One region of the Janthinobacterium sp. BJB446 genome, then DNA from elsewhere that is predicted to be linked to it. Evidence: predicted binding sites of a transcription regulator. Region 1 holds the regulator's gene; each other region holds the start of a gene.
What was found. The regulator FNR, encoded in region 1, switches genes on or off when oxygen is low (the NO sensors DNR and NnrR bind a similar motif). The targets are predictions, from matches to a motif close to TTGATNNNNATCAA.
Positions count from the first base shown of each region.

Region 2: a site for FNR is predicted at 6,685-6,698, ahead of CSQ92_RS06600 (XrtA system polysaccharide chain length determinant). Genes of this name have one in related genera too.
Region 3: a site for FNR is predicted at 2,284-2,297, ahead of CSQ92_RS28335 (universal stress protein). Genes of this name have one in related genera too.

Region 1 is NZ_PDZK01000004.1:371,405-381,197, reverse strand. Features, by position in the region: gene CSQ92_RS23785 (heavy metal translocating P-type ATPase) at 1-1,247, shown strand, start outside; gene ccoS (cbb3-type cytochrome oxidase assembly protein CcoS) at 1,250-1,426, shown strand; gene ccoN (cytochrome-c oxidase, cbb3-type subunit I) at 1,609-3,036, shown strand; gene ccoO (cytochrome-c oxidase, cbb3-type subunit II) at 3,052-3,666, shown strand; gene CSQ92_RS23765 (cbb3-type cytochrome oxidase subunit 3) at 3,668-3,871, shown strand; gene ccoP (cytochrome-c oxidase, cbb3-type subunit III) at 3,864-4,784, shown strand; gene ccoG (cytochrome c oxidase accessory protein CcoG) at 4,787-6,169, shown strand; gene CSQ92_RS23750 (FixH family protein) at 6,272-6,796, shown strand; gene fnr (fumarate/nitrate reduction transcriptional regulator Fnr) at 6,800-7,558, opposite strand; gene CSQ92_RS23740 (response regulator) at 7,808-9,793, shown strand, end outside.
Region 2 is NZ_PDZK01000001.1:1,505,839-1,515,631, reverse strand. Features, by position in the region: gene prsT (XrtA/PEP-CTERM system TPR-repeat protein PrsT) at 1-1,765, shown strand, start outside; gene CSQ92_RS06620 (hypothetical protein) at 1,769-4,249, shown strand; gene CSQ92_RS06615 (S1 family peptidase) at 4,246-5,010, shown strand; gene CSQ92_RS06610 (N-acyl amino acid synthase FeeM domain-containing protein) at 5,015-5,761, opposite strand; gene CSQ92_RS06605 (XrtA/PEP-CTERM system exopolysaccharide export protein) at 5,962-6,585, opposite strand; gene CSQ92_RS06600 (XrtA system polysaccharide chain length determinant) at 6,841-8,370, shown strand; gene CSQ92_RS06595 (XrtA-associated tyrosine autokinase) at 8,387-9,220, shown strand; gene CSQ92_RS06590 (TIGR03016 family PEP-CTERM system-associated outer membrane protein) at 9,204-9,793, shown strand, end outside.
Region 3 is NZ_PDZK01000012.1:420-10,212, forward strand. Features, by position in the region: gene CSQ92_RS28325 (enoyl-CoA hydratase) at 56-832, opposite strand; gene CSQ92_RS28330 (MFS transporter) at 1,021-2,214, shown strand; gene CSQ92_RS28335 (universal stress protein) at 2,352-2,789, shown strand; gene mltA (murein transglycosylase A) at 2,831-4,096, opposite strand; gene CSQ92_RS29160 (hypothetical protein) at 4,107-4,253, shown strand; gene apaG (Co2+/Mg2+ efflux protein ApaG) at 4,278-4,652, opposite strand; gene rpe (ribulose-phosphate 3-epimerase) at 4,818-5,492, shown strand; gene CSQ92_RS28355 (phosphoglycolate phosphatase) at 5,492-6,196, shown strand; gene trpE (anthranilate synthase component I) at 6,466-7,962, shown strand; gene CSQ92_RS28365 (aminodeoxychorismate/anthranilate synthase component II) at 7,964-8,527, shown strand; gene trpD (anthranilate phosphoribosyltransferase) at 8,593-9,636, shown strand; gene trpC (indole-3-glycerol phosphate synthase TrpC) at 9,670-9,793, shown strand, end outside.

The DNA of each region.
Region 1 (9,793 bases):
TGCTGAAACCGGCGCGCGAAAGCACCCTGTCCGACCTGTTGAAACTGATCGAACGGGCCGGCAGCGGCAAGCCGCAGATCGCGCAGTGGGCCGACAAGGTCGCCGCCTGGTTCGTGCTGGGCTTGCTGCTGTTTGCCGTCGCCGTGTTCGCCTTCTGGAGCTGGCACGACCCGTCGCAGGCGTGGCCCGTGGCCATCGCCGTGCTGGTCGTCTCGTGCCCCTGCGCGCTGTCTCTCGCCACGCCGACGGCGCTGGCGGCGGCCACCGACAGCCTGCTGCGGCGCGGCGTGCTGATCGTCCAGCCGCATGTGCTGGAAACCCTGCACCGCGCCACCCACATCGTCTTCGACAAGACGGGAACCTTGACCCTGGGCCGGCCCGTGCTGCGGCAAATCGAGGGACTCGGCAGCATGAGCGAGGACGCTTGCCTGCAGGTGGCCGCCGCGCTGGAAGCGGGCAGCGCCCATCCGCTGGCGCAGGCCATCCTGGCGGCGGCAGGGGAACAGCCGCAGCCGCGCACGCATGCGGAGCAATTGCAGGAAGTGCAGGGACAAGGCCTGGAGGGCATCGTCGATGGCGTGCGCTACCGCCTGGGCAACGCGGCCTTTGTCGCCGCCATCGCCGGGCCGCCGCTGGGCGACACGGCCGTCGGCATGCAGGGCATGACGCCGCTGTACCTGGGTACGCAGGGGCGCTGGCTGACGCGCTTCTTACTCAGCGATGCGCTGCGCCCCGAGGCGCGCGACGTGGTCGCGTATTTCCAGCGGCGCGGCAAGCAGGTCGTGCTGCTCAGTGGCGACCAGGAAGCGCTGACGCAAAGCGTGGCGACGGAACTGGGCATCAACACGGCGTGCGGCGAATGCCTGCCCGATGAAAAGCTCGATTTCGTGCAGCAGTTGCAGGCGACGGGCGCCGTGGTGGCGATGGTGGGCGACGGCATCAACGACGCCGCCGTGCTGAGCGGTGCCGACGTGTCCTTCGCCATGGGTTCCGGCGCCGCTCTGGCGCAGGCGCATGCGGATACCGTGCTGCTGTCGAGCCAATTGGTGTCCGTGCTCGACACGGCGAAAACGGCCGCGCGCAGCATGCGCATCATCCGCGAAAACCTGGGCTGGGCCACCCTGTACAATCTGACAGCCATCCCGGCCGCCGCGCTGGGTTTCCTCAACCCCTGGCTGTCCGGCGTCGGCATGGCTGCCAGCTCGGCCGTCGTCATCGCCAACGCCCTGCGCCTGCGGAAAGCCTGAACATGGAAGCACTCTACCTCCTGATCCCCTTGAGCGTCGTGGTCGTCTTCATCGCCCTGTGGGTGTATTTCACGGCCTCGGACGGCGGCCAGTTCGACGACCTCGTCGGACCGGGCCTGCGCGTGCTGCAGGACGACGATACGACGGCCAAGCCGGCGCCCGGCGAACCGCATCCCTGATTTCACCCGCCCGGATTGCCGGGATCTTGCATGGCTTTTTTGACCGAAATATCACTTTATTTCGATGCCAGTTCGCTACGCTTATTTCATCCGGGGAATTTTGATCCACATCAAAGTTTTTTCGCGGTCAAACACTTACTCTCTGGCCACCATCATAAATAGTAATTCCAGGGAGAGTCTTTGTGGATCAATCGCTGAACTATAACTACAAGATCGTGAAGCAATTCGCGGTCGCTACTGTGGTATGGGGCATCATCGGCATGCTGGTTGGCGTTATCATCGCCGCTCAGCTGGCCTGGCCTGCCCTGAACCTCGACATACCATGGCTGACATACGGACGCTTGCGTCCGCTGCACACGAATGCGGTGATTTTCGCCTTCGGCATCTGCGGCCTGTTCGCTACTTCGTACTACGTTGTCCAGCGCACCTGCCAGGTGCGCCTGTTTTCCGACAAACTGGCCGCCTTCACGTTCTGGGGCTGGCAAGCGGTGATCCTGTGCGCCGTCGTCACCCTGCCCTTGGGCATGACACGCGGCAAGGAATACGCCGAACTGGAATGGCCTATCGCCATCCTCATCGCCGTCGTCTGGATCGCCTACGCCATCGTGTTCTTCGGCACCCTGATCAAGCGCAAGGTCAAGCACATCTACGTGGCCAACTGGTTCTTCGGCGCCTATATCCTGGCCGTGACGATCTTGCACGTGGTCAATGGCGCCGTCATGCCAGCCTCGTTCACCAAGTCGTATTCCGCGTATGCGGGCGTGCAGGACGCGATGATCCAGTGGTGGTACGGCCATAACGCGGTGGGTTTCATCCTGACCGCCGGCTACCTGGGCATGGTGTACTACTTCATCCCGAAACAGGCCGAGCGCCCCGTGTACTCGTACCGTCTGTCGATCGTCCACTTCTGGGCGCTGATTTTCACCTATATGTGGGCCGGCCCGCATCACCTGCACTACACGGCATTGCCTGACTGGACGCAATCGATCGGCATGGTCTTCTCGCTGGTCCTCCTGGCGCCAAGCTGGGGCGGCATGATCAACGGCATCATGACCCTGTCGGGCGCCTGGCACAAGCTGCGCACCGATCCGATCCTGAAATTCATGATCGTCTCGCTGTCGTTCTACGGCATCGCCACCTTCGAAGGCCCGATGATGTCGATCAAGACCATCAACTCGCTGTCGCACTACACCGACTGGACCGTTGCCCACGTGCATGCGGGCGCCCTGGGCTGGGTGGGCTTCATCACCATGGGTTCGATCTACTACCTGCTGCCGCGCCTGGCTGGCCGCACGCAGATGCACAGCACGCGCCTGGTCGACGTGCACTTCTGGGTGGCCACCATCGGCATCGTGCTGTACATCGCCGCAATGTGGATCGCCGGCGTGATGCAGGGCCTGATGTGGCGCGCGGTCAATCCGGACGGCACCCTGACCTACACCTTTGTCGAGAGCGTGAAAGCGACGTATCCGTACTACGTGGTGCGCGTGGCCGGTGGCCTGCTGTACCTGTCGGGTATGTGCATCATGGGCTACAACACCTGGATGACGCTGCGCGGCAGCAAACTCCCCGTCGCCCGCATTCCGGAACTGAACGCGGCGCACGCCTGATAGGAGCGAAAGCAAATGAAATTTTCACATGCATGGATTGAAAGAAACCCCTGGCTGCTGATCGCCCTGGTCACGGTGGTGATCAGCATCGGCGGCGCCGTCGAGATCGTTCCCCTGTTCTTCCAGAAGAGTACGACGGAGCCGGTCGCCGGCCTGAAACCGTACTCGCCGCTGCGCCTGGCGGGCCGCGACATTTACGTGCGCGAAGGCTGCTACAACTGCCACTCGCAGATGGTGCGTCCGCTGCGCGCGGAAACGGAACGCTATGGCCACTATTCGGTCGCCGGCGAATTCGTCTACGACCGTCCGTTCCAGTGGGGTTCCAAGCGCACGGGCCCCGACCTGGCCCGCGTGGGCGCGCGCTACAGCGACGAATGGCACCGCACGCACTTGAACAACCCGCGCGACGTGGTGCCCGAGTCGAACATGCCGTCCTACCCCTGGCTGGCGAAGACCAAGCTGGTGCCTGACGAGATCATGCCGAAGATGCGCGCCCTGAAACGCCTGGGCCAGCCGTACAGCGATGAAGAGATCGCCGCCGGCCCCGCGCAGCTGCAGGACAAGACGGAAGAAGACGCCCTGGTCGCCTATCTGCAAGGCCTCGGTACATTAATCAAAACAAGGAATTAGCATGGCAATCGAAAACCTGTTTGACAGCGCCAGCAGCGTCATGACGGTGGTTTCCTTTACGACGTTCGTGGGCATCCTGTGGTGGACGTTCAGCCGCAGCAACAGCGACTTCGACGCGGCGGCACGCCTGCCGTTCGCTGACGATGCGCTCGACTATCCGGCCGAAGCCGAAATGACCCTGGCGAAGGAGCATAACCATGGCTGACTTTACCAATGGCTTCTGGAATATCTACATCATCGTGCTGTCCCTGCTGGGCATCATCGGCTGCGGCGTGCTGCTGTACTCGCAGTCGAAAATCAAAGTGGTCGAGGGCGCCCCCGCCGACGGCACCACGGGCCACGTCTGGGACGAGGACTTGAAGGAACTCAATACGCCGATGCCGCGCTGGTGGATGTGGTTGTTCTACATCACCATCGTCTTCTCCCTGGCGTACCTGTTCCTGTATCCGGGCCTGGGCAACTATGCCGGCAGCCTGGGCTGGAAGTCGACGGGCCAGTACGAGGAAGAACTGAAGAAGGCGGAAGCCGACTACGGTCCCCTGTTCAACAAGTACCTGAGCCAGGACTTGAAGACGGTGGCCGCCGATCCGCAGGCGCAAGCCATCGGCCAGCGCCTGTTCCTGACCTACTGCGCGCAATGCCACGGTTCGGATGCACGCGGCAACAAGGGCTTCCCCAACCTGACCGACAAGGACTGGCTGTATGGCGGCGAACCCGACGTCATCAAGACCACCATCCTGCACGGCCGCAATGGGCAGATGCCACCGATGGGCGCCGCCCTGGGCTCCGAAAAGGATGTCGAGAACGTGGCCCATTATGTGCTGAGCCTGTCCGGCTCGACCTCGGATCCCGTCAAGTCCGTGCTGGGCAAGGCCAAGTTTGGCGCCTGCATGGCCTGTCATGGCGCCGATGCCAAGGGTAACCAGATGCTCGGCGCGCCGAACCTGACGGACAAGACCTGGCTGTACGGCGGCAGCGCCGATACCATCATGGAAACCGTACGCAAGGGACGCAGCAACACCATGCCGGCCTTCAGCGATTTCCTCGGCGAATCCAAGGTACACGTGCTGTCGGCGTATGTCTGGAGCCTGTCGAATCCGCAGGCACCCGCAAAGTAAAAATGGAACCTCAAGTCATCAAGATGTATGCGGCCCGCGAGCAAATCTACCCTCGCGAGGCCAAAGGACGCTACGCTACCTGGCGATGGGTATGCGTATGGCTTACCCAGCTGGCGTTCTACGGCTTGCCGTGGTTGACCTGGAATGGCAGGCAAGCCCTGCTGTTCGATTTGACCACGCGCAAGTTCTACATTTTCGGCGTCGTGCTGTGGCCCCAGGATTTCATCTATCTGGCGGCCCTGCTGATCATCTGTGCGTATTTGTTGTTCCTCGTCACGGCCATTGCCGGGCGGGTGTGGTGCGGGTTCTCCTGCCCGCAAACGGTATACACGGAAATTTTCCTGTGGGTCGAACGCCGCATCGAGGGCACGCGCAGCGCGCGCATGGCTCTCGACAAGCAGGGCCCCTCCGTGCGCAAGGCGTTCAAGAAGACGGCCAAGCACCTGGTATGGGGCGCCATCGCCCTGTGGACGGGTTTTACCTTTGTCGGCTACTTCACGCCGATCAAGGAACTGGCGCAGTCGGTGACCACCCTCAATTTCGGTCCCTGGGAATGGTTCTGGGTCTTGTTCTACAGCCTGGCAACCTACGGCAACGCGGGCTGGCTGCGCGAGCAAGTGTGCAAATACATGTGCCCCTACGCGCGCTTCCAGAGCGCCATGTTCGACCAGGACACGCTGATCATCACCTACGATGCCAAGCGCGGCGAACCGCGTGGCGCCATGAGCAAGAAGGCCGGCAACAACGACAAGCTGGGCGATTGCATCGACTGTACCCTGTGCGTGCAGGTGTGTCCGACCGGCATCGATATCCGCAACGGCCTGCAGTATGAATGCATCGGCTGCGCCGCCTGCGTCGATGCCTGCAACAGCGTGATGGACAAGGTCGAGCGGCCGCGCGGCCTGATACGCTACAGCACCGACCATGCGATGGAAAACAACTTCAATTCGAAGCAGATACGCCAGCGCGCCATGCGCCCGCGCGTCTTGATCTACACTTCCATCCTGGCCCTGATCATCATCGCCGTGTGTACCTCGCTGGCCCTGCGCACGCCCCTGAAAATGGACGTGATCCGCGACCGCGGTTCGATGGGACGCGAAGTGGAGGACGGCATGATCGAAAACGTCTACCGCCTGCAGATCATGAATACGTCCGAGCAAAGCCAGCATTTTAAAATCAGCGCTTCCGGCTTGCCGGGCCTGACCTTGCTGACGCGCGAAGAAGTGACCTTGCAGCCAACGGAAACGCTGGGCTGGCCGATCCGCCTGCGCGTGCCGCACGGCGTCGGCGAGAAGGGCTCGAACAAGATTGCGATCGAATTGCAATCGCTGGACGATCCATCGCTGCATGTGCGTGAAAGCGCGGTATTCATCGTGCCACGTTAACAAGGAAAGGCGGACGGGGACCGGGTGCCCTCGCCGCCGCCACGAAGTTGCAGGAAGGCCGGTCCCCATGCGGGGACTGGCTGATTAAACAGGAGAAATATCATGTCCGACAGTCTGAAACTGCAAGCACCCGTTGCACCGTGGTACAAGCATCGCTGGCCATGGCTGCTGATGATCGGTCCCGGCCTGTCCGTGGTCGTCGGCAGCTTCATGGGCTATATCGCATTTACGCAGCCCGATGCGCTGGTGGTGGGCGATTATTACAAGCAGGGCAAGGCGATCAACCAGGATTTGAAGCGCGACACGATCGCCAGCGACCTGGCCATGGATACGCGCCTGTCATATGACGTGGCTGCAGCGCGCCTCAGTGGTTCCGTGCACAGCTTCGGCAAGGCTTATCAGGCGCCTTTGCTGCTGCACCTGGCGCATGCGACCCTGCCGGAAAAGGATATCAAGCTGCTGGTGCAGCCCGATGCGGCCGGCAATTTTTCCGTGGCACTGCCGATGCTCGAGCGCAGCCGCTGGCAAGTGCTGGTGGAAAACGACAAACGCGAGTGGCGCCTGTCCGGCATCTGGACCTGGCCCCTGCAACGCAGCATCGCGCTGCACGCGGATGAAGAACTGTAAGTCTTATTTGCAGACGTCCGTACCGGCCGTAATCGCTTTCAACTTGGCCGGCTGCAGGATTTCGATCTCGCGGTTCGAGACGCGCAGCCAGCCTTCTTTCTTGAATTTCGACAATAAGCGGCTGACGCTTTCGATGGTCAGGCCCAGGTAGTTGCCGATTTCCTCGCGCGACATGCGCAGCTGGAAATTGCTGCCCGAATAGCCGCGTGCTTCATAGCGCGACGCCAGGTTGACGATGAAGGCGGCAAAACGCTGGGTCGCCTGCATATTGCCCAGCAATAGCATGACGCTTTGCTCGCGCGTGATTTCCTGGCTCATCATGCGGTGGAAATGACGCAGCAGGGTCGGCATATTGCCCAGCAATTGTTCCAGGCTGGAAAACGGAATTTCACACACTTCGCTGTCTTCCAGCGCCACGGCATTACAGTGGTGGCGGTCGGCGCTGATGGCATCCATGCCCAGCAGTTCACCCGCCATCTGGAAACCCGTCACCTGCTCTTCGCCACCCGGATTGATCTGGTAGGTCTTGAAGTGCCCCAGGCGGATCGCGTACAGGTTCTGGAACGAGTCGCCGATGCGGAACAGCGAGGCCCCGCGCACGATCTTGCGGCGGCGGCCGATGATCTGGTCCAGCCTATCCATGTCGCCCACATCAAGGCCCATCGGCAGGCACAATTGATGCATGCTGCAGGTCGAGCATCGTGCACGCAACGCCTCCACGTTCACGGTGGGCAAGGTGGGAGTGAGTAGCGCTTCAGTCATGTCGGTACCTTTTAGAAAATGCAACAACAAGTTTACTGCATACAGCTGCATACAGGGTTGCCGTATGCCAATTTCACCGTAAATTCGGCGAATAAACGACGTCCAGCCTTTAATTATATGGCAACATCGTCAAAAGCCCATACGGGGCGGGCAATTTGCGCGGCGGCGCTTGCCAAGCTGGGGTATTGATAGGAAAATTCCTGACAGCATTATCTGCCGCCTGTGCCGCCCGGCACTGAAAAGGAAATCATGAAGCCTCTCGGCATTAAAGCAAAAGTCGCGCTGGCCACCAGCCTGACCTCGATCGCCATGATCGCGCTGGTCACCATGATCCAGGTGCAGCACATGCGCGACGACTTCACCCGAGTACTGCTGAGCCAGCAGTCATCCCTGATCAGCCGCACCGCTGCCGAGCTCGACGACAAGCTGGGCATGCTGCTGCAGATTGTCACCCTGACGGCCAGGCAGCAGCCGCCGGAACTGATCGCCCAGCCCGCCAAACTGCGCGAATACTATGCGCGCCGCTCGATGCTGGTGCTGTTCGACGACGTGCTGGTGCTCGACGCGCATGGCGCCATCGTGGCCGACATGCCGGAAGTGACGGGGCGCGCCGGCATCAACGTCGCCGAGCGCGAGTACTTCCAGACCGTCCTGCGCACGCGCCAGCCCATGATTACCGAGCCGATGCTGGGCAAGTCGAGCGGCATGCCCATCGTGCAGATGGTGGCGCCCGTGCTGGCCGCCGATGGCCAGGTGGCCGGCGTGGTGATCGGCGTGCTGCGCCTGTACAAGGACAATCTGCTGGGCCGCCTGCGCTCGGAAAAGATCGGCAAGAGCGGCTATTACTTCATCCTCACGCGCGGCGCCGTGCCGCGCTATGTGCTGCACCCCGATACCAGCCGTTTGCTGCAGCCGCGCAAGCCGAACGCCAACCTGACGACCACCCAGCTGCTGAAGGAGGATGGCGAAGGCAGCATGGTCAGCACCAACAGCCGCGGCATCACGGCCGTCAACAGCTTCAAGCGCCTGAAATCCGTGAACTGGCTGCTGGCCGCCTCGCTGCCCGTCGAGGATGCCTTCGAACCGTTCGACGGCGTACTGTACCGGCTGGTGCTGTGGAGCATCCTCGCTTCGCTGCTGGCCGCCTTTGTTCTGGGCTTGGTTACCGTGCGCCTGCTGTCGCCGCTGGTGCGCCTGCGCGACACCCTGCTGGCCCTGCGCACCAGCGGCAGCCGTTTCACCCCCGTGCCGGTACAGCAGCGCGACGAGATCGGCGAACTGACGGAAGCGTTCAATGGCCTGATGAGCGAACGCGACCGCCTGCAGCAGGAACTCGAAGCGCGCGCGGCGGAGCTGGAGCAGGAACGCGACCGGGCCGAGGCGGCCAACCGCGCGAAGAGCGATTTCGTGGCCAACATGAGCCATGAAATCCGCACGCCCCTCAATGCCGTGCTGGGCATGGTGTATTTGCTGGGCAATACCAGGCTCGACACGGAACAGCGCAAGTACCTGACCATGGTCAGAGTGGCGGGCCAGTCGCTGCTGGGCATCCTCAACGATGTGCTCGACTATTCGAAGATCGAGGCGCGCCGCATGGAATTGTCGCCCGTCGAATTCGACCTCGATGAAGTCATGAATACCCTGGCCACGACGATGACCATGAATGCGGGCGAAAAGGAGCTGGAACTGGCCATCGCCGTCGAGCCCGACGTGCCGCGGCGCCTCGTGGGCGACGCCCAGCGCCTGCAGCAAATTCTCGTCAACCTGGCCGGCAACGCCATCAAGTTTACCGAGAGCGGCGAAGTGGTGGTGGCCGTCAGCCTGGCCGAAAGCGAAAACGGGCGCGCCTGGCTGCGCTTCGAAGTGCGCGACACGGGCATCGGCATGACGGAACTGCAGCAACAGCAGCTGTTTGCCGCGTTTTCGCAGGGCGACCAGAGCATCACGCGGCGCTTCGGCGGCACGGGCCTGGGCCTGGCCATCAGCAAGCAGCTGATCCACATGATGGGCGGCGACATCGCCGTCGCCAGCAGCGAAGGCAAGGGCAGCCGCTTCTGGTTCAGCGTGCCCTTCGAGATGCTGGCGCAGCCGGCCGAAACGCGGCGCACGCCGGCCCTGGGCCAGCTGCGCCTGCTGGTGGCCGACGACAACCGCACCACGCGCGAACTGATCGTCAAGCTGATCGAGGCGTGGGGCTGGCTGGCCGACGAAGTGGACTCCGGCTTTGCCGCCATC
Region 2 (9,793 bases), on a different contig from region 1:
CGTCAAGATGATAACCTCGATTGAGTTGATGCGCGGCAAGACCGATGCGGCCATCGGCTTGCTGCAACCGATGCTGGCCGCCTTCCCCGACGACGTGGAATTGCTGTCGCTGGCCGGCGAAGCCCACTTGCGCGCGCGCCAGTACGACAAGGCAACGGCGTATTTCGAACAGGCCAGCACCCTGGCGCCGGACACGGCCAGGCTGCACGCGGCGCTGGGTATCAGCCGGCTGGGCATGGGCGAGAACAGCCGCGCCATCAATGAACTGGAACGCGCCAGCATGCTCGACAAGAGCACGCCGCAAGCGGGCACCATGCTGGTGATGACCTTGCTGCGCAACAAGCAGAACGACAAGGCCCTGGCCAGCGTCAAGATGATGGAGCAACAGCAGAAAGGCACGAATCCCTTGCTGCTGAACCTGAAAGGCGGTGTCTACCTGGCCTTGCGCGACTTGCCCGCCGCGCGCGCCAGTTTCGAGCAAGCCCTGGGCATGGACCCCGTGTATTTACCTGCCTTGAACAACCTGGCACAGATCGACCTGGCCGAGAAGAAGCCGGAGCAGGCGAAACAGCGCTTCGAGCGGGCGCTGGCGAAGGCGCCGAAAAATGCCGACCTGTGCGCGGCGCTGGCCAAGCTGGCCGCATCGGAGGGCAAGACGGACGAGGCGCGGCGCTGGCTCGAACGGGCCCACCGCGACAATCCCGACGCCGTCGCGCCGGCTCTGCTGCTGAGTAACTTTTACCTGAAGACGGGTGCACCCGACAAGGCGCTGGAACTGGCGCGCACCCTGCAGACGGGCCATCCGGGCGATGCCGATGCGCTGGCCCTGCGCGCCCAGGTCGAGTACAGCGCCGGCCAGGCGCCGGCCGCGCTCGACAGCTACAGCAAGCTGGCCAGCCTGCAAACCACCTCCGCGCCCTTGCAGATGCGCATCGCCAGCCTGCACCTGGCGCTGGGCGACCATCATCATGCGCTGCAAGCCGTCAAGCGGGCGCAGGCGCTTGACCCGGCCTTGCTGGAAGCGCGCGTGGTGGAAGTGGCCATGCTGCTGAACCTGAAACGCCAACGCGAGGCGCTGGCCGTGGCGCGCCACGTGCAGGAACAGCAGCCGAAGCTGGCGGCCGGCTACAAGCTCGAGGGCGACGTGCTGATGGAGCAAAAGCTGCCGCAGCAAGCCGTCAAGCTGTACCAGCACGCCTTCGGCATCAGCCCCATCGGCCCCTTGCAGGTGCAGCTGTATCGCGCCTTGCAGGCGTCGGGACAGGACCGCGAAGCCGAGACGCGCATGGCCGCCTGGCTGAAAGCCCATCCGGAAGACTTGCCGACACGCACCTATCTGGCGGGTACCCAGCTGGCAGCGAAGCAATACCGCGCCGCCATCGAGCACTTCCAGTATGTCGTTGCCAAGGATACGGGCAACGTGGTGGCGCTGAACGACCTGGCCTGGGCATATCAGCAGGAAAAAGATCCGCGCGCGCAAGCCACGGCCGAGCAGGCACTCAAGCTGACGCCCGACAATCCCGCCGTGCTCGACACCCTGGGCTGGATCGTGCTGGAGCAAGGCGACGTCAAGCGCGCCACGGCCCTGCTGCGCAAGGCGGCGGGCCTCGCGCCGAAGTCGCCCGAAGTGCAGTATCACCTGGGCGCGGCCCTGGCGAAATCGGGCGACAAGGGCGGTGCGCGCAAGCAACTGGAACAACTGCTGGCCGCCAACAAGGACTTTCCGCAGCGGGCCGCGGCGCAAGCCTTGCTGACCCAGCTGTAGGCCATGGCTGTGCATGCGGCCATGCCCGGTGTGGCGGCGCGGCCGCTGGCCTTGCTGGCAGGCACAGCCTGCGTGCTGGCCTTGCGCCATTATCCGCTGGGCCACGGCTGGCCCGGCCTGCTGTTTGCCGCCCTGCTGCCCGCGTATTTCCTGCTGCTGTGCTGGCGCCCCGCCAGCTGGCTGTTCTGCGTGCCCGCCCTGCTGCCCGTGCTGGACCTGGCGCCGTGGACGGGCTGGTTCTTCCTCGAAGAAATCGACGTGCTGCTGTTGCTGACGGTAGCTTGCGGCTACTGGCGTCTGGGCAGGCCGGCCCGGGGCGCAGCGGCGCGCCTCTCGCCGGCCACCCGTGCCTGTTTGCTGCTGTGCAGCCTGGCCTGGCTGGCGGCGCTGCTGCGCGGCGTCCTGCCGCTGCAGCACCTCGAACTGAATGCCTGGGATAACTACCTGAGTCCCTATAACAGCTTGCGGCTCGGTAAAGCCTGGGCCTGGAGCATGCTGCTGCTGCCGATGCTGCTGCGCGACGCGGACCCTCCCGCCTTGCGCCGCTATGCGCTGCCGGGCATGCTGGCCGGGCTGGCCATGGTATCCCTGTTCGCGCTATGGGAACGGGCCGTGTTTCCCGGCCTGCTGAACCTGTCCAGCGATTACCGCATCACGGCGCCGTTTTCCGCCATGCACACGGGCGGCGCGGCGCTGGACGGCTACCTGGCCCTGAACTTGCCGTTTGCCGCACTGTGGCTGGCGCGCGCCCGCAGCCGCTGGCAGGCGGCGCTGGCCATGCTGCTGCTGGCCCTGGCCCTGCACGCGGCCTGCACCACCTTTTCACGGGGCCTGTACGCGGCCCTGGCAGCGGCCATGCTGCTGGCATTCTGGCAAGTCCTGCGGACGGCGCCCGGCGCGGCGCGACCACCGCAAGGCCAGCGGCCCGTGCGCCAACTCTTGCTGAAGCTGCTGCTGACCGGCCTGGGCACCGTCCTGCTCGCATACATGTTCAGCATGGCCGGCTACCGGGGATTGCTTGCCGCCACCGTCCTGCTTGCTGCCAGCTTCGTGCTGGCGGCGCGGCCCTTGCCGTGGCGCCTGGCGCCGGCCAGCCTGCTGTGCGCACTGTGCCTGCAGGGCTTGCTGGCCGCCTGGTGGCCGGAGCCGGCCGGCCAGCAAACGGCCGGCTGGCTGAAAGGCCCGTATTTCCTGTTCCTGCTGGCCGCCGCGCTGCTGGCGGGCGCGTTGTGGCCCAGTGGCGCTGGGGGAAAAGGGCCAGCCAGGCTGGGCCTGGCAATGGTGGCATGGACCATGCTGGCATGCAATCTCGCCTGGATAGGCTGGCACTGGGCCGGTCCGCCGGCACTGCTGCCGGCCGGCCTGGTCGTGCTGCTGGCCATGCTGATGCTGTGCAACGGACGCTTGCGCCCACCGCTGTGGCGGCTGGACCGGGTCAGCCTGAGCATCGCGGGCGCGGCCGGCATCCTGCTGCTGCTGGCCATTCCCGTCTCGGCCAGCTATTACGCCACCGAACGTTTCGCCACCACCGCCTTCGACATGCAAGGCCGCTTGCGCCATTGGCGGCAAGTGCTGGCCATGCAGCCGTCCGCTTGGGACGACCGCCTGTTCGGCATGGGCATGGGCAGCTTTCCCGCCACCTATTACTGGCACAATCCCCAGCGCGAGGTGCCGGCCAGCATCGCCTATGCGGAAGATGGCGGAAGCGAGGAAAACCCGGGTAACCGCTATGTGCGCCTGGCCAGTCCCGGCTACAGCGCCGGCTATGGCGAACTGCTGCGCCTGCTGCAACGCCTGCACGTGCAGCCGGCCACGCGCTACACCCTGGCGCTCGATGCACGCCGGAGCGGGCCCATGCCCGTGCTGCTGGTGCGCCTGTGCCAGCGGCAATTGCTGTATGCGCAAGGCTGCGTGCATGTCCCGCTGCGCCTGCGCGCGCCATCGGCCAGCACGCCGGCCAGCACGTGGCAGCACTACGAGGTGCCGTTCGACAGCGCCTGGCTGGGCGGCGGAGCCTGGCTGCTGCGCCCGCCAGTGCAACTGGAACTGGCGGCCAGCGGCACGGCCACCTCGTCCGTGATCGAAGTCGACAATCTGAGCTTGCGCGCGCCCGGCGGCGAGGAATTGATCGCCAATGGGCGCTTTACACAGGCCAACAATTACTGGTTTTTCAGCAGCGACCACCATCACTTGCCGTGGCACATCAAGAGCATGGCGCTGCATGTGCTGGTGGAAACGGGCTGGTGCGGCGCCCTGTCCATGCTGGCCCTGCTGGCCGTGGCCGGCCTGCGCCTGCTGCGCCAGGCCGCGCACGGCGATTCCTGCGCGCTGGCGTGCGCCGCCGCCCTGCTGGGTTTTCTCGTCGTCGGCCTGTTCGACAGCCTGCTCGACGTGCCGCGCATCGCCCTGCTGTGCTATCTGATGCTGCTGTGTGCGCTGCTGCAGCCCCCGCCACCTCCGACCGTTGAAAGCGCGCCGCCATGAAATTCCTGTCTTCCGTCCTATTGTTTTGCCTGGCCCTGGCCAGCGTGCCGTGCCGCGCCGATGCGGCGCTGGCGCAAACCATCGCGCGCGTGAAACCGTCCATCGTTGGCGTGGGCAGCCTGCAAAAGACGCGCACGCCGCCCATGAATTTGATCGGCACGGGTTTCGTGACGGGCGACGGCTTGAGCGTGCTCACTTGCGCCCATGTGATCCAGAAACTGCTTGACGCCAATCCGAACGAAATCATCGGCATACTCACGGGCCAGGGCGAGGTGGCGCAATTCCGTCCCGCCAAGGTCCAGGCGCTGGACACGGAACACGACCTGGCCTTGCTGCGCCTGGCGGGCGCGCCCCTGCCCGCCCTCGCGCTGGGCGACGCGGCCACGGTGCGCGAAGGCCAGGCCATGGCGTTTACGGGGTTTCCGCTAGGCACCTTGCTCGGTTTGCACCACGTGACGCACCGCGCCACCGTGTCATCGCTGACGCCGGTGGTCATGCCCAGCGAAAACGCGCAGCGCCTCGACGTGCGGCGCCTGGCGCAACTGCAAAAGGCGCCGTACACCGTGTTCCAGCTGGACGCGACGGCGTATCCGGGCAGCAGCGGCAGCCCCCTGTTCGATCCCGAGACCGGTCTCGTCTACGGCATCGTCAACATGGTGTACGTCAAGGGCCTCAAAGAGGCAGCCATCAGCGCGCCCAGCGGCATCACTTACGCGATTCCAGGCAGCTACATGCAGGCGATCTTGCTGAAAAACAAATGAGGTATCAGTTGCGCCCCTGCCTCAGCCGGTCGGTGATGCCAGGCTCATCCCATGTCGGAAAAAAAAAGGGGTAAAACGACCGTTCACCCCCATGCTGTTCCATCAGGCCACCGTATTTGCGGATCTGGGCCCCCATGTAATCGAGGTCCAGCCGTAGCAGCACGGCCGGCGCCCCCACGCGCGTGCACTCGCGCTCGCCGCCGAAGTCCTTGAAACCGAGCATGCGCTTGTAGAACACCACATGGCGCGGGTTGACTTCGATCACGTAATCCGTAAAGCCGTGAATATTATGGGCATAGATATAAGAAATATGAATCAACGCCGCAAACACGCGCTTGCTCACGCCCTTGTCGATGGCCAGGCGCGACGGTTCGCACAGGCGCCGGCCCTCTTCGCGCAGCACGTCGAGCTTGTCGCGGAAGTTTTCATCGGCGGGCAGGCCTGTCTCGTCATTGTCGAGGCACAGGGTCATGGTGCCGACGGTGCTGCCGGCCGTTTCCGCAAACAGCGTGATTTTATTCAGGGCATGCGCGATGCCGGGATCGACGGCATAGCCGCGCCAGCCGTACATCTTGCGGATCAGCAAACTGGCCGCCTCGCGCCGGCCGCGCGAATTGGCCATGCGGATATGAAAGCGCTGCAGGTCGAGCTCATGCTCCATGGCAGGGTCGATCTGCCCCTCGCCCACCACCAGGTCACTGAAGGTACCTGGCGTGTCGAAGGAAATAATGGGTTCATCTTCAAAGCTCATCTTGTCCTCACGTTCATCGGCCGCCGTCGAGACGGACTGAAGCCAATGCCTTGTGACAAGATAAAAACTGGAGAAGTTCCCACATCCAGCTAAAAAAACAGAAGAAATGTGCTATTCAATAGCAAAATTGCATGCTGAAATTTGCCCGCAAGTACAAAATGACAAACAAAAATGCTGTTTTGATATTGTCGAGCTTGCTATTAAAAGAAGCTTTCCGGTATCAGCAGCACGTCGCCCGGCCGCATCATGACGTTGGCGGAAATATCGCCTTCTTTCAATAGATCATCGAGGCGCACGCGCAACTGCTGCTGGTTGCCTTCGCGCATGCGGATGATGCTGGCCTTGTTGCCGGCCGCAAAATCGGTAATGCCACCCACGGCGATGAGCACGTCCATCAACGACATGCCCAGCCGGTATGGCAGCGCCTGCGGCTTGGCCGCCTCGCCGATGACGCGGATCTGCTCGCCATACGGGCCCGAAAAATTGGTGACGATGACCGTCACCACGGGCTGCTGGATGAACTTGCTCAACGCTTGCTCGATGTCGCGCGCGAGCTGGGTCGAGGTCTTGCCGCTGGCGGGCAAATCCTCGACCAGCGGCGTGGTGATCTTGCCGTCCGGCCGCACGGCCACCGTCAGCGACACTTCCGGATTGCGCCAGACGATGATGTTGACGGAGTCGCCCGGTCCGATCAGGTAATCGTGCATGGGCGCGCTGTCGTCGGTCGGTGTCAGCGGATGGCGCGTGCGGCAGGCACCGAGCAGGCTGGCAGCGCCCGCCAGAACCAGCGTGTTGCAGACAAATGCACGGCGAAACGGATTCATGCGGAGCCTCTTCGAGTCGATGACGCATCCATGGCCGGCCCCGCAGAACCAGCCTGGGCCGCGAACTTCCTATGATTATTAAAACTTGGCAAGAGAACCTTGAGGCGTATCAAGAAGCAATCATCTTGGGAAATCTTGCCTCACAGCCGCCCTATACTTTGCTTACCCAACAGGCAAGCATTTCTCGCAAGATGCCGTCGTTGTCCGCGCCGCCACCCCATCTACCGTGCAGCACCGTCACCTGAAGGAAGCGACATGGAAGAATTGATACAGCAACTGCTTTCCAGCCTGAAAGGTATCTGGAAGTACCGCTGGCATGCGGTGCTGGTGGCGTGGCTGGTGGCCATCGCCGGCTTCATCAGGGTGATCACCCTGCCCGACGACTTCCAGACGTCGGCGCGCGTGTTTGTCGATACGCAAACCATCCTCAAGCCGCTGATGGCCGGCATGACCAGCGTGCCGAACACGGAACAGCAGGTGGCCATCATGAGCCGCACCCTGCTCAGCCGGCCGAACGTGGAGCGCGTCATGCGCATGGTCGACCTCGACCTGGATTCGAAGACCGTGCGCGAGCACGAGGCCCAGCTCGACGACTTGATGAGCCGCATCAAGATCACCGGCACCAACGCGTATGACATCTACACCATCAGCTACAGCGGGCGCGACCCGAAGCTGGTGCGCGATGTGGTGCAAAGCCTGCTGACCATCTTTGTCGAAGGCAGTTTCCAGGGAAAGAAAGGGGATACGCAGAAGGCGGTGCAATTCATCGACGAGCAGATCAAGAATTACGAGGACAAGCTGAGCGCGGCGGAAAACCTGGTGAAGGAATTCAAGATCCGCAACAACCTGCTGCTGCCGCGCCAGGGCATCGATTATGGCAGCCAGCTGCTGATGTCGTCCGATAGCCTGAACAATGCCAAGCTGGAACTGGTCGAGGCGGAACAATCGCGCAAGGCCATCCAGAGCCAGATCGAGGGCGACGAGCCCGTGCTCGACCTGGAGCCGAACGCTTCGGCCATCACGAATCCCGAACTCGACGAGCGCATCGCGTCGATCAACAAGAACCTCGACAGCCTGCGCATGCAATTTACGGAATTGCATCCCGACATCATCGCCTCGAAGCGCCTGGTGGCCCAGCTGGAAGAACGCAAGATCGAGGAAAGCAAGCTGAAAACGGCGGCCGGCGACCCGGGCAAGAACTACAGCCCCATGCTGCAGCAGCTGAAGGTGGCGTTGACGGACGCGGATGCCAAGGTGGCCGCCATCAAGGCCCGCGTGCAGGAATACAGCGCGCGCAATGAGCGCTTGCTGGCGCAGAGCAATGCCGTGCCCGAGGTGGAGTCGCAGCTGGCGCAGCTCAACCGCGACTACATCATCAACAAGGAAAACTATGAAAAGCTGATCGGCCGGCGCGAAGCGGCCAAGCTGTCGGGCGAACTCAGTTCCACCACCGAGATGATGGCCTTCAAGATCATCGACCCGCCCACGGTGCAATATGCGCCCGTCGGCCCGAACCGTCCGCTGCTGTTCAGCGCGGCGCTGGGCGCGGCCCTGGTGGCCGGCGTCGCCACGGCCCTCCTGATCAGCCAGGTGCGCCCTACCTTCCTCAGTCCCGCCGAACTGCGCGATGCCACGGGCTTGAACGTGCTGGGCACGGTATCGATGAACTGGACGGCGCTGCAGCAGGTGCGCCGCCGCCGCGCCCGCTATGGCTTTGGCGCCTGCCTGGGCAGCCTGTTCGTGCTGTACGGCGGGGTCATGACGGCCGCGCTGCTGAAATTCTAGATCCAGGGGAGCGACGATGAGCAGCAAGGACAGCGGCAAGCAGGAACCCACGATCCTGGGCGTGGCCGAGGCCGGCGTGCCGTATGGCGTCGAGGGCGGGGAAGGCGCGGACACGGCCCGGTCGCCCCAGTACCGTCCCCTGAACCTGGCCCGGCTGGCCGAGCAAGGCATGCTCACGCACGATGGCGGGCGCAGCTCGGTGGCCGAGGATTTCCGCATCATCAAGCGCCCGCTGCTGCGCCAGGCGCGCGCCAGCGGCGCCGAGGCCATCCGCCACGGCAACCTGATCGTCGTCACCAGCGCCATGCCGGGCGAAGGCAAGACGTATTGCGCCATCAACCTGGCCATGAGCATCGCCATGGAAATGGATATCACGGTGCTGCTGGTCGATGCCGACGTGGCGCGCCCGTCCGTGCTGAAAGTGCTGGGCCTGGCGCCGGAACCGGGATTGATGGACGTGCTGCTCGACCCGCAACTGGCGATGGCCGACGTGATCCTGAAAACCAACGTTGCCAACCTGAGCATCCTGCCAGCCGGGCGCAGCAACAAGCACGCGACGGAATTGCTGGCCAGCCGCGCCATGAGCCGGTTGCTGGCCGAGATCGCCAGCCGCTATGGAGACCGCATCGTCGTCTTCGACTCGCCGCCCCTGCTGATCACCAGCGAGGCGCACGCGCTGGTGGGGCAGATGGGACAAGTGGTGATGGTGGTCGAGGCGGAAACGACGACCCAGCACGCCGTCAAGGAGGCGCTGCGCCAGATCGAGTCGTGCGAACACATTCATTTGATCTACAACAAGACCAAATCGTTCCCCGGCAACGACTACTACGGCTATGGCCATTACGACTAGCCGCGGGGTTTCGCTACCGCTACCGCCCCCGCTGCTGCTGCCCTTGCTATCCCTGCTGCTGCCCCTGCCGGCCGGCGCCGTCGACTGGCTGGTGAAACCGTCGCTGCGCCTGCGCGAAAGCTATACGGACAACGTCTTGCGCGCACCGCCCGGCCAGACGCAATCGGACTTCATCACGGAGATCGCACCCGCCATCGCCCTTATCGGCACGGGTCCCCGCCTGCGCGTGCACCTCGATTACAGCTGGCACAAATACCTGTCCGGACAACGTGCCGATACGGACAACCACGAACTGGCCGCCTCGGCGGACGCCGAGCTGATCAAGGACTGGTTCTTCATCGATGCGAACGCCAGCGTGAGCCGGCGCAACATCTCGCCGTTCGGCCCGCAATTGATCGACGACCTGCCCGGCACGGACAATGCCAGCACCGTGCGCACCACCGGCATCAGCCCCTACCTGCGCCACCGTTTCCGCGGCCTGGCGACGGCCGAGCTGCGCTACACGCGCAACACGGTCGACAGTGGCGGCGCACTGCTGTCCGTGCACAGCGATGAAATGGAGTTACTGCTCAG
Region 3 (9,793 bases), on a different contig from region 1:
AGGCTGTCCCTTTTGTGCCGCAAACCAGTGCGTCTCATCGGGGAGGCGAATCATATCAAAGACCGTCGAAGTTTGGCAAGCGCTTTTCCAGGAAAGCGTGCATGCCTTCTTTTTGCGCAGGCGTACCGAAGGCGGCCTGGAACAAACGGCGCTCGTAGGCGACGCCATCCGTCAAGGTGGTTTCAAAGGCGCGGTTGACGCAATCCTTGATCATCATGGCAACCGAAGTCGGCATGGCGGCAATGGTCTTGGCAGCAGCCAGGGTTTCTTCCAACAACTTATCGGCCGGCACCACGCGCGACACGAGGCCGATACGCTCCGCCTCGGTGGCGTCTATGGTGCGCGCCGTCAGCAACAGGTCCATGGCCTTGGCCTTGCCAATGGCGCGCGGCAGACGCTGCGTACCGCCCGCGCCTGGCGTGACGCCAACCTTGATTTCCGGCTGGCCGAATTTGGCGCTGTCGGCAGCGATCAGGAAGTCGCACATCATGGCCAGTTCGCAGCCGCCACCGAGCGCATAGCCAGCCACCGCGCCCACCACAGGTTTGCGCACGCGCAAGATATGCTCCCAGTTACGGCTGATGTAGCCCTGGGTAAAAGTGTCCGGATAGGTGTAATCGGCCATGGCGGCGATGTCAGCGCCGGCGGCAAACGCTTTTTCGCTGCCCGTGAGGACGATGCAGCCGATATTCTCGTCGGCATCGAACTTCAGCAAGGCGGCGCCCAGCTCATTCATCATGTTGTCGTTCAAGGCATTCAATGCCTTCGGGCGATTCAGGCGGATGACCGCCACTTTGTCCTGGATATCGATGATCAAGTCTTCGTATTGCATATAGTCTCCTCTGGATGAACACGGTGCAACGATTGTAGCGGCTAACGGCAGCGGCGCGGCAGGCGCGCTGCTATTATTGTGAGCCTGATCATTTTCATATCGAGCAAGATATTTTCTCCTCCCTCTTCCAGTACTGCGCCCATTACCTGCGCGGCGACGGCAGCGCCGCCAGCGTCAATTTCCGCCGCCTGTGGTTCAGCAACGGCCTCAATTGCTTCGGCGCCCAGATCACCTCGCTGGCCCTGCCCTTGTGTGCGGTACTGTTACTGCATGCGACGCCAGAACAGATGGGCGTGCTGGTTGCCTTGCAGGCGCTGCCGTTCGCCCTCTTCGGCTTGCCCGTCGGCGTGCTGCTGGACCGGCGCAGCAAGCACCCGATCATGCTGTTCAGCGAAAGCATGTCCGGCCTGGCTCTGGCCAGCGTGGCCGTGGCTTACTGGTGCGGCGTGCTGTCCATGCCGTGGTTATATATAGTGGGGTTCATCATCGGCACGGGCTTCGTCGTCGGTGGCGGCGCCGAACAGGTGTTTCTGACTTTCCTGGTGGGCCGCGACGGCTTGATCGATGCGCAATCGAAATTTGCCGCCACCGAATCGGCGTCGCGCCTGATCGGGCCCGGCCTGGCCGGCGTACTGGTGCAAGTCTTGTCAGCGCCCGTCGCCATCCTGTGCACGGCTTGCGGCTATCTGATTTCCGTCTTCAATTTGCGTGCCATGAGCGTGCGCGACCCGCGCCCCGCCCCATCCGACAAGCACGCCTTGCGCGACATCGCCGACGGCTTGCTGTTCGTCTGGCGCGAACCGCTGCTGCGCGCGCTGGCGTGGGGCGCCGGCATCTGGCACTTCCTGTTTTACGCCAGCATGGCCTTGACGGTGTTGTTCGCCACGCGCGACCTGGGCATGAGTCCTGGCGTGCTGGGCATGACGCAGATGCTGGGCGGCGCCGGCGTGCTGCTCAGCGCCTTCATCGTCAAGCCATTGACGAAGCGCTACGGCGCCGGCCGCACCATCCTGATCGGCCTGGCATCGACCTCGCTCTGCTTTGCCCTGACGCCAACGATTCCCGCCGCGCTGTTCGGCAGCGCGGCCGCCAGCGCCGTCGCGTATGCCATATTGATGTTCTTTTTCGATTGCGGCGTGATGCTGTTCTTTATTCCCTACCTGGGTTTGCGCCAGAAAGTCACGCCCGATCCCATGCTGGGCCGCATGACGTCGACCATGCGCTTCCTGACGGTGGCGACGGCGCCGCTGGGCGCGCTGGCCGCCGGCTGGATCGCGGAACACTTTGGCGTGCGCAATGGCCTGGCCTGCATCGCGGCCGGCAGCATCTTGTTGACAGCCGCCATGGTGTGGGGCACGCCGCTGCGTAGCGTGCGCACCTGATGCGATGAACAGGCATACACTGCTAAAAGATTGCCTTGGCGACACTATTCACGCCAAAGCCTGTGAGGTTTGATTTATATCAAGGTTTTAATTGATGTAAATCCATAAGCTGTCTTACATCACTTGAGGAGCACGCCATGTTTAACACCATCTTATTTCCCACCGACGGCTCGCCGTTGTCCGACAAGGCCGCCGAGACCGCCCTCGCCTTCGCCCAACTGAACAAAGCCAAGCTGGTCGCCATCAGCGTGGTGCAGCCTTTCCCGTTTTCGCCGATGGCCGACGGCGGCATCGTACTCGACGCCAGCCTGTATGAACAGCAGATGCAGGAAGCGTCGCAACGCGCCATCGACAAGATCGGCGCAGCGGCAAGCGCTGCCGGTGTACCCTTCGAAGGCGTGGTGGCCGTGTCACCGAGCCCGCACGATGAAATCGTCAATGCGGCGCAGACCTATCATTGCGACATCATCCTGATGGCCTCGCATGGCCGCAAGGGCTTGAACAAGCTGTTCGTGGGCAGCGAAACGCAAAAAGTGCTGGCCCACACGCACTTGCCAGTGATGGTTCTGCGCTAAGCTGACGCCAGACCATCACCCGCCGGCGCCGCGCACCTCCTCTAGCGCGCCGGCGCCTGTTTCGGCAACAACACCCACACGGCGCCGCTCTGCTTCATGCGGCCCGCATTCTCGGCCGCTTCCGCGCCAAAGCCAAAGAAATAATCGACACGGATCGGCCCGCGAATGGCGCCGCCCGTATCCTGCGCCATCACCAGGCGCTGCATGGGGATCTCGCTATTGGCTTGCGTGGTGGACAAGAACACGGGCGCGCCCAGCGGCAAGAAACGCGAATCGATGGCTACCGAGCGCTGCGGCGTCAGCGGCACGCCCAGCGCGCCCTTCGGCCCCACTTTCGGGTCGGGCAGGCGCTCCTCCTTGAAGAAGACATAGCTGGGATTAGCGTTGAACAATTCATCCTTGCGCGTGGGATGGCCGGCGATCCACGCCTTGATGCCTTGCGCGGATGCCTGGCTCAAGGTCAGCTCGCCCTTGTCGACCAGGTAGCGGCCGATCGATTTATACGGATGGCCGTTTTGATCCGCATACGCCACGCGCACGGTTTCCTGCGTATCGGTCAACTGCACGCGCCCGGAACCCTGCACTTGCAGGAAGAAGGCCTCGACTTCGTCATCCACCCACAGCAATTCCTTGCCCGTGACGGAGGTGGCGCGCTCGATGTCGGCGCGGGTTGCGTACGGTATCACCTTCTTGCCGACCAGCTTGCCCCGCAAGCGCATGTTTTTCAATTCCGGATACACGCCGGCCAAGTCCACCGAAACCAGGTCGTCAGGCACCTTGTACAGTGGTGTCTGGTATGGACCGCCGCGCTTGCGCGCGCCGTGCAGCAACGGCTCGTAATAACCGGTCACCAGTCCAGTATTGGCGCCATCGGCGGTGATGACTTGATTGGGCACAAAGAAGGTCTCGAAAAACAGGCGGATGGCCTTGTCGCTGTCGGCATTCACCTGGCGCGCAATCGTGCACGATTCTTTCCAGTCCGGACGCTTGACCAACACGCCGCACGACGCCATGAAGGCGGGCCAGGCCGCGCGCATGTCGTCGCGGGCCCAGCCTGGCAAGGCGGCGAACTTGGCGGGCACGAAAGTGGGGGCTGCCGCATCCGTGGCATCCTTGGCGTCGGCAGGCTTGGCCGGCACCGGCCTGACGACGGTCGGCGCGATGGCGGGCGCCTTGCCGCTGGAGGCAGCGGGTGGCGTGGACGGCGTGGTGCAGGCGGAAAGAGTCAGCGCGACGCCGGCGATTGAAACGAGTAGACTACCGCGTGTAAACAGACGGCTGGTAAATGGGCTGCGTGTAAATAACATAGGGATGCGTATGTGGATCTTGATGATAGAGGCGCTGGTGGCGTTCTTCTTGCTGGCATTTATAGTCTGGTGGACCATGTATTCGGGCAAAAAGCCCGCACCGCCGGCGCGCAAGCAGCTCAGTGAAGAACAGGACGCCACCGAAAAACTGAAATAGGGGGCGCACGCCCCCGGCGTTTCCTTAATGCAGGGTGCGCGGCACCGACAGCACGAACTCGGGAATCGGCGCTTCGAACTGATGGCCGTCTTCGGCCACGCAAAAGTATTCGCCGTGCATCGAGCCTTGCGGCGTGCCCAGCATGGTGCCGCTCGTGTATTCGAACTGCTCGCCCGGCTGCAGCAGCGGCTGGTGGCCGACGGCGCCCAGGCCCCGCACCTCTTCCACCTTGTTGTTCGCATCCGTGATGACCCAGTGGCGCGAAATCAGTTGCGCGCCAGCCGTGCCCGTGTTGACGACGCGGATCGTGTAGCTGAACACGTGCCGCCCCTGGTCGGGTGCCGATTGATCGGGCAGGTATTGCGTCTTGACCGTTACCGTAAATTCATAAGTCGCCATCGTCATTCCTATTCAGACATTGCCAGTCATATTGAGTGTCGCGCGCGCCGCATTGGCCATCGCGCGATGCGTATTCTGTATTTCACCGTACTTCAATGAGGCACGGTAGCGGCGTCAGGCGTAAAATAGCGCAAATCGCATTTTCTATCCTTTGGCTACTTCACCATGACAACATTCCGTATCGCTCCCAGCATCCTGTCCGCCGACTTTGCCCGCCTGGGCGAGGAAGTGCGCAACGTCGTTACCGCCGGCGCCGACATCATCCACTTCGACGTGATGGATAACCATTACGTGCCGAACCTGACCATCGGCCCGCTGGTGTGCGAAGCGATCCGCCCGCACGTGCAAGTACCCATCGATGTGCATCTGATGGTCAAGCCTGTCGATCGCATTATCCCGGATTTCGCCAAGGCTGGCGCGAACATCATCACCTTTCACCCGGAAGCGTCGGATCACGTCGACCGTTCGCTGCAGCTGATCCGCGACAATGGCTGCAAATCGGGCCTGGTGTTCAACCCGGGCACGCCGCTGCACTACCTGGAACACGTGATGGACAAGATCGACATCATCCTGATCATGTCCGTCAACCCGGGCTTCGGCGGCCAGTCCTTCATTCCGCAAGCGCTGAAGAAGATTGCCGAAGCGCGCCGCATGATCGATGAGTCGGGCCGTGACATCATGCTGGAAGTCGATGGCGGCATCAAGATCGACAACATCGCCGCTGCCGCTGCCGCCGGCGCCGACACCTTCGTCGCCGGCTCGGCCATCTTCGGCAAGCCGGACTACAAGGCCGTCATCGACGCCATGCGCGCCGAGCTGGCCAAAGTAGCGGGCGCCTGATGCAAGCGTGCACGGTGAAAGACCACGTACTGGCCGGCGTGCGCGCCGCCATCATCGACCTCGATGGCACGATGCTCGACACCGTGCCCGATTTTCATGTCGCCATCAATGGCATGCGCGCCGAACTGGACCTGGCGCCCATCAGCGCCGAAACCATCGAACTGATGGTGGGCAAAGGCTCGGAAAACCTGATCCGCACCGTGCTGGCGCTCGACTTCGATGCGGCCGGCGTGGAACAGCGTTTCGAGCAGGCGATGGACGGTTACCAGCGCCATTACCTGGCCATCAACGGCCAGTTCAGCACCCTGTACCCGGATGTGGAAGAGGGACTGGCGGCGATGAAGGCGGCGGGCTTGCGCCTGGCCTGCGTCACCAACAAGCCGATCGCCTTCGCTCTGCCCCTGCTGAAACTGAAAAACCTGGACCAGTATTTCGAGATCGTCTACGGCGGCGATTCGCTGCCGCAGAAAAAACCGCACCCCATGCCGCTGCTGCAAGTGTGCGCGGACTTCGACTTGCCGCCCTCCAAAGTGGTGGCCATCGGCGACTCCTCGAATGACGCACAAGCGGCCAGGGCTGCGGCTTGCCCCGTACTGACGGTACCGTATGGCTACAATCACGGACACTCTATACACGATACCGATTCCGATGGTATAGTAAAGACACTGCTCGAAGCAGCCCGTTTTATTAGCATGCAAAATTAACCAGCATACTGACCAAACCCAACACCATATCGTGAACACGTTTCTCATCAAAAAACACAATGTCACCCAAACCGGCTCGATTGAGGCCTGGCTTTGGCGACGCTGGCAATCCTGGCAGGCCTAAGGGCCGAGCCGTTACGATTGCTGCCGGCTGCACACGCGTCCTTTGCGCATTTTGCGCATATTGCATGTCCCGGCAAGTTTTTTGATAACCCACCGCAGGGTTTGTGCACTATGCACACTCATACCCTGACGGCATGGAGAGAAACATGACCGAACTCGAATTCAAATCGCTGGCCCAGCAAGGCTACAACCGCATCCCCCTGATCGCGGAAGCGTTCGCCGACCTGGAAACCCCGCTCACCCTGTACCTGAAACTGGCACAGTCCCAACAAGGCGGCAAGAACACCTTCCTGCTCGAATCCGTCGTCGGCGGCGAACGCTTCGGCCGCTATTCCTTCATCGGCTTGCCCGCCACAACCGTATTGCGCAGCTACGGCAAGTGCACCGAAATCGTCAAGAACGGCAGCGTGATCGAAGAACACGAAGGCAATCCGCTCGACTTCATCGAACAGTTCCAGTCGCGCTTCAAGGTGGCCCTGCGCCCCGGCATGCCGCGCTTCTGCGGCGGCCTGGCCGGCTACTTCGGCTACGACACCGTGCGCCACATCGAGAAAAAACTGGCCGGCGGCGCGCCGAAAGATGACTTGAAGCTGCCCGACATCCAGCTGATGGTGACGGAAGAACTGGCCGTCATCGACAACCTGTCCGGCAAGCTCTACCTGATCGTCTACGCCGACACCACGCAGCCCGAATCGTTTTCGAAAGCACAGCAGCGCCTGAAGGACTTGCGCATGATGCTGCGCCGCGGTGTCGATGCACCCGTCACCAGCGCTTCCGTACGCACGGAAACTATCCGCGATTTTTCCAAGGAAGACTACCTGAAGGCCGTCGCCAAGGCGCATGAATACGTGATGGCGGGCGACCTGATGCAGGTACAGATCGGCCAGCGCATCCGCAAGCCGTATGTCGATTCGCCGCTGACACTGTACCGCGCCTTGCGTTCGCTCAATCCGTCGCCGTATATGTACTTCTATAATTTCGGCGACATGCAGATCATCGGCGCCTCGCCGGAAATCCTGGTGCGCAACGAGAAGACGGCGGACGGCGGCAAGAAAGTCACCTTGCGTCCGATTGCCGGCACCCGTCCACGCGGCGCCACGCCAGAGCGCGACGCCGAACTGTCGGCCGAGCTGCTGGCCGATCCGAAGGAGATCGCCGAGCACGTGATGCTGATCGACCTGGCGCGCAACGACATCGGCCGCATCGCCGAGACGGGCAGCGTGCACGTCACGGACCGCATGGTCATCGAGAAATACTCGCATGTGCAACACATCGTCTCGAACGTGGAAGGCAAGCTGAAAGACGGCCTGTCGAACCTGGACGTGCTGCGCGCAACCTTCCCTGCCGGCACCCTCACGGGCGCGCCGAAAGTGCGCGCCATGGAGGTAATCGACGAACTGGAAATCACCAAGCGCGGCATCTACGGCGGCGCCTGCGGCTATCTGTCGTTTGGCGGCGAAATGGACGTGGCGATCGCCATCCGCACGGGCGTGGTCAAGGACGGCATGCTGTATGTGCAGGCCGCGGCCGGCATCGTGGCCGACTCCATCCCCGAAATGGAATGGCAGGAAACCGAGAACAAGGCGCGCGCCGTACTGCGCGCCGCCGAACAAGTGCAAGATGGCCTGGATGGAGGGTTTTAAGATGCTGCTGATGATCGACAACTACGACTCCTTCACCTACAACATCGTGCAGTATTTCGGCGAGTTGGGCGAAGACGTGCGGGTCTACCGCAACGATGAAATCACAATCGCACAGATCGAGGCGCTGAACCCGGACCGCATCTGCATCTCGCCCGGCCCGAAAGCGCCGGCACAGGCGGGCATTTCGGTCGAAGTGCTCAAGCACTTCGCCGGCAAGAAGCCGATATTGGGCGTGTGCCTGGGCCACCAGGCCATCGGCGAAGCGTTTGGCGGCAAGGTCATCCGCGCCAAGCAAGTCATGCATGGCAAGACTTCCCTCATCGCGCATACGGGCGTGGGCGTTTTCAAAGGCTTGCCCAGCCCCTTCACAGTGATCCGCTACCACTCTTTGGCGATCGAACGCGCCTCGCTGCCTTCCTGCCTGGAAGTGACGGCGTGGACGGACGACGGCGAAATCATGGGCGTGCGCCACCGGGAATACGATATCGAGGGCGTGCAGTTCCACCCCGAATCGATCCTCTCGGAGCACGGCCACGCCCTGCTGAAGAATTTTCTCGAGCGCTGATTTTCCGCGCACGCCACGGCGTGCCATCAGTGTCGTCCTGCGCCATCATTGAAGAAGGAAGCATCATGCCGATCACCCCACAAGAAGCCCTGCTGCGCTGCATCGAACACCGCGAAATCTTTCACGACGAAATGCTGTACCTGTTCCGCCAGATAATGTCCGGCGAAATGTCGGCCACCATGATAGCCGCCCTCACCATGGGTTTACGCGTGAAAAAGGAAACCATCGGCGAAATCGCCGCCGCAGCGCAAGTGATGCGCGAGTTTTCCACCAAGGTGCCCATGGCCGACACCACCAACCTGCTCGACATCGTCGGCACGGGCGGCGACGGCGCGCACACTTTCAATATTTCCACCGCCTCGATGTTCGTGGCGGCGGCGGCCGGCGCGCGCGTCGCCAAGCATGGCGGGCGCAGCGTCTCGTCCTCGTCCGGCAGCGCCGACGTGCTGGACTCCCTGGGCGTCAACATCAACCTGCAGCCCGAGCAGATCGCCCAGTCGATCGCGCAGACGGGCATCGGCTTCATGTACGCGCCGAACCACCATGCGGCCATGAAGCATGCGGCGCCCGTGCGCAAGGAGCTGGGCGTGCGCACGATTTTCAATATCCTCGGTCCGCTGACGAATCCGGCCGGCGCGCCGAACATCCTGATGGGCGTGTTCCATGCCGACCTGGTCGGCATCCAGGTGCGCGTGCTGCAGCGCCTGGGCGCGCAGCACGCCATCGTCGTGTATGGCCGCGACAATATGGATGAAGTCTCGCTCGGTGCCTCTACCCTCGTCGGCGAACTGGTCAACGGCGAAATCCGCGAATATGAAATCCATCCCGAAGACTTCGGCATGTCGATGATCGCCAGCCGCAACCTGAAAGTGGCCGATGCCGCCGAATCGAAGGCCAAGATGATGGAAGCGCTGCGCGGCGAGCCAGGTGCCGCTGCCGACATCGTCGCCCTGAACGCGGGCACGGCGCTGTACGCGGCCGGCGTGGCCAGCTCGATCGAAGACGGCCTGGCGCGCGCGCGCGCCGCCGTCAGCTCGGGCGCGGCGCTTGCGAAACTCGCTCAATTCGTGCAAGTCACGCAGCAGCTGGGCACCCCGGCGCAAGCGTAAGCCACCGTCCTCCTTTATAGAATAGCGACCATCATGTCCGACATACTCGATAAAATCCTGGCCGTGAAGGCCGATGAAGTGGCCAAGGCCAAAGCCCGCCGCAGCCTGGCCAGCCTGCGCGGCGACGTGGAAAGCGACAGCGCACTGCGCGCCGGCC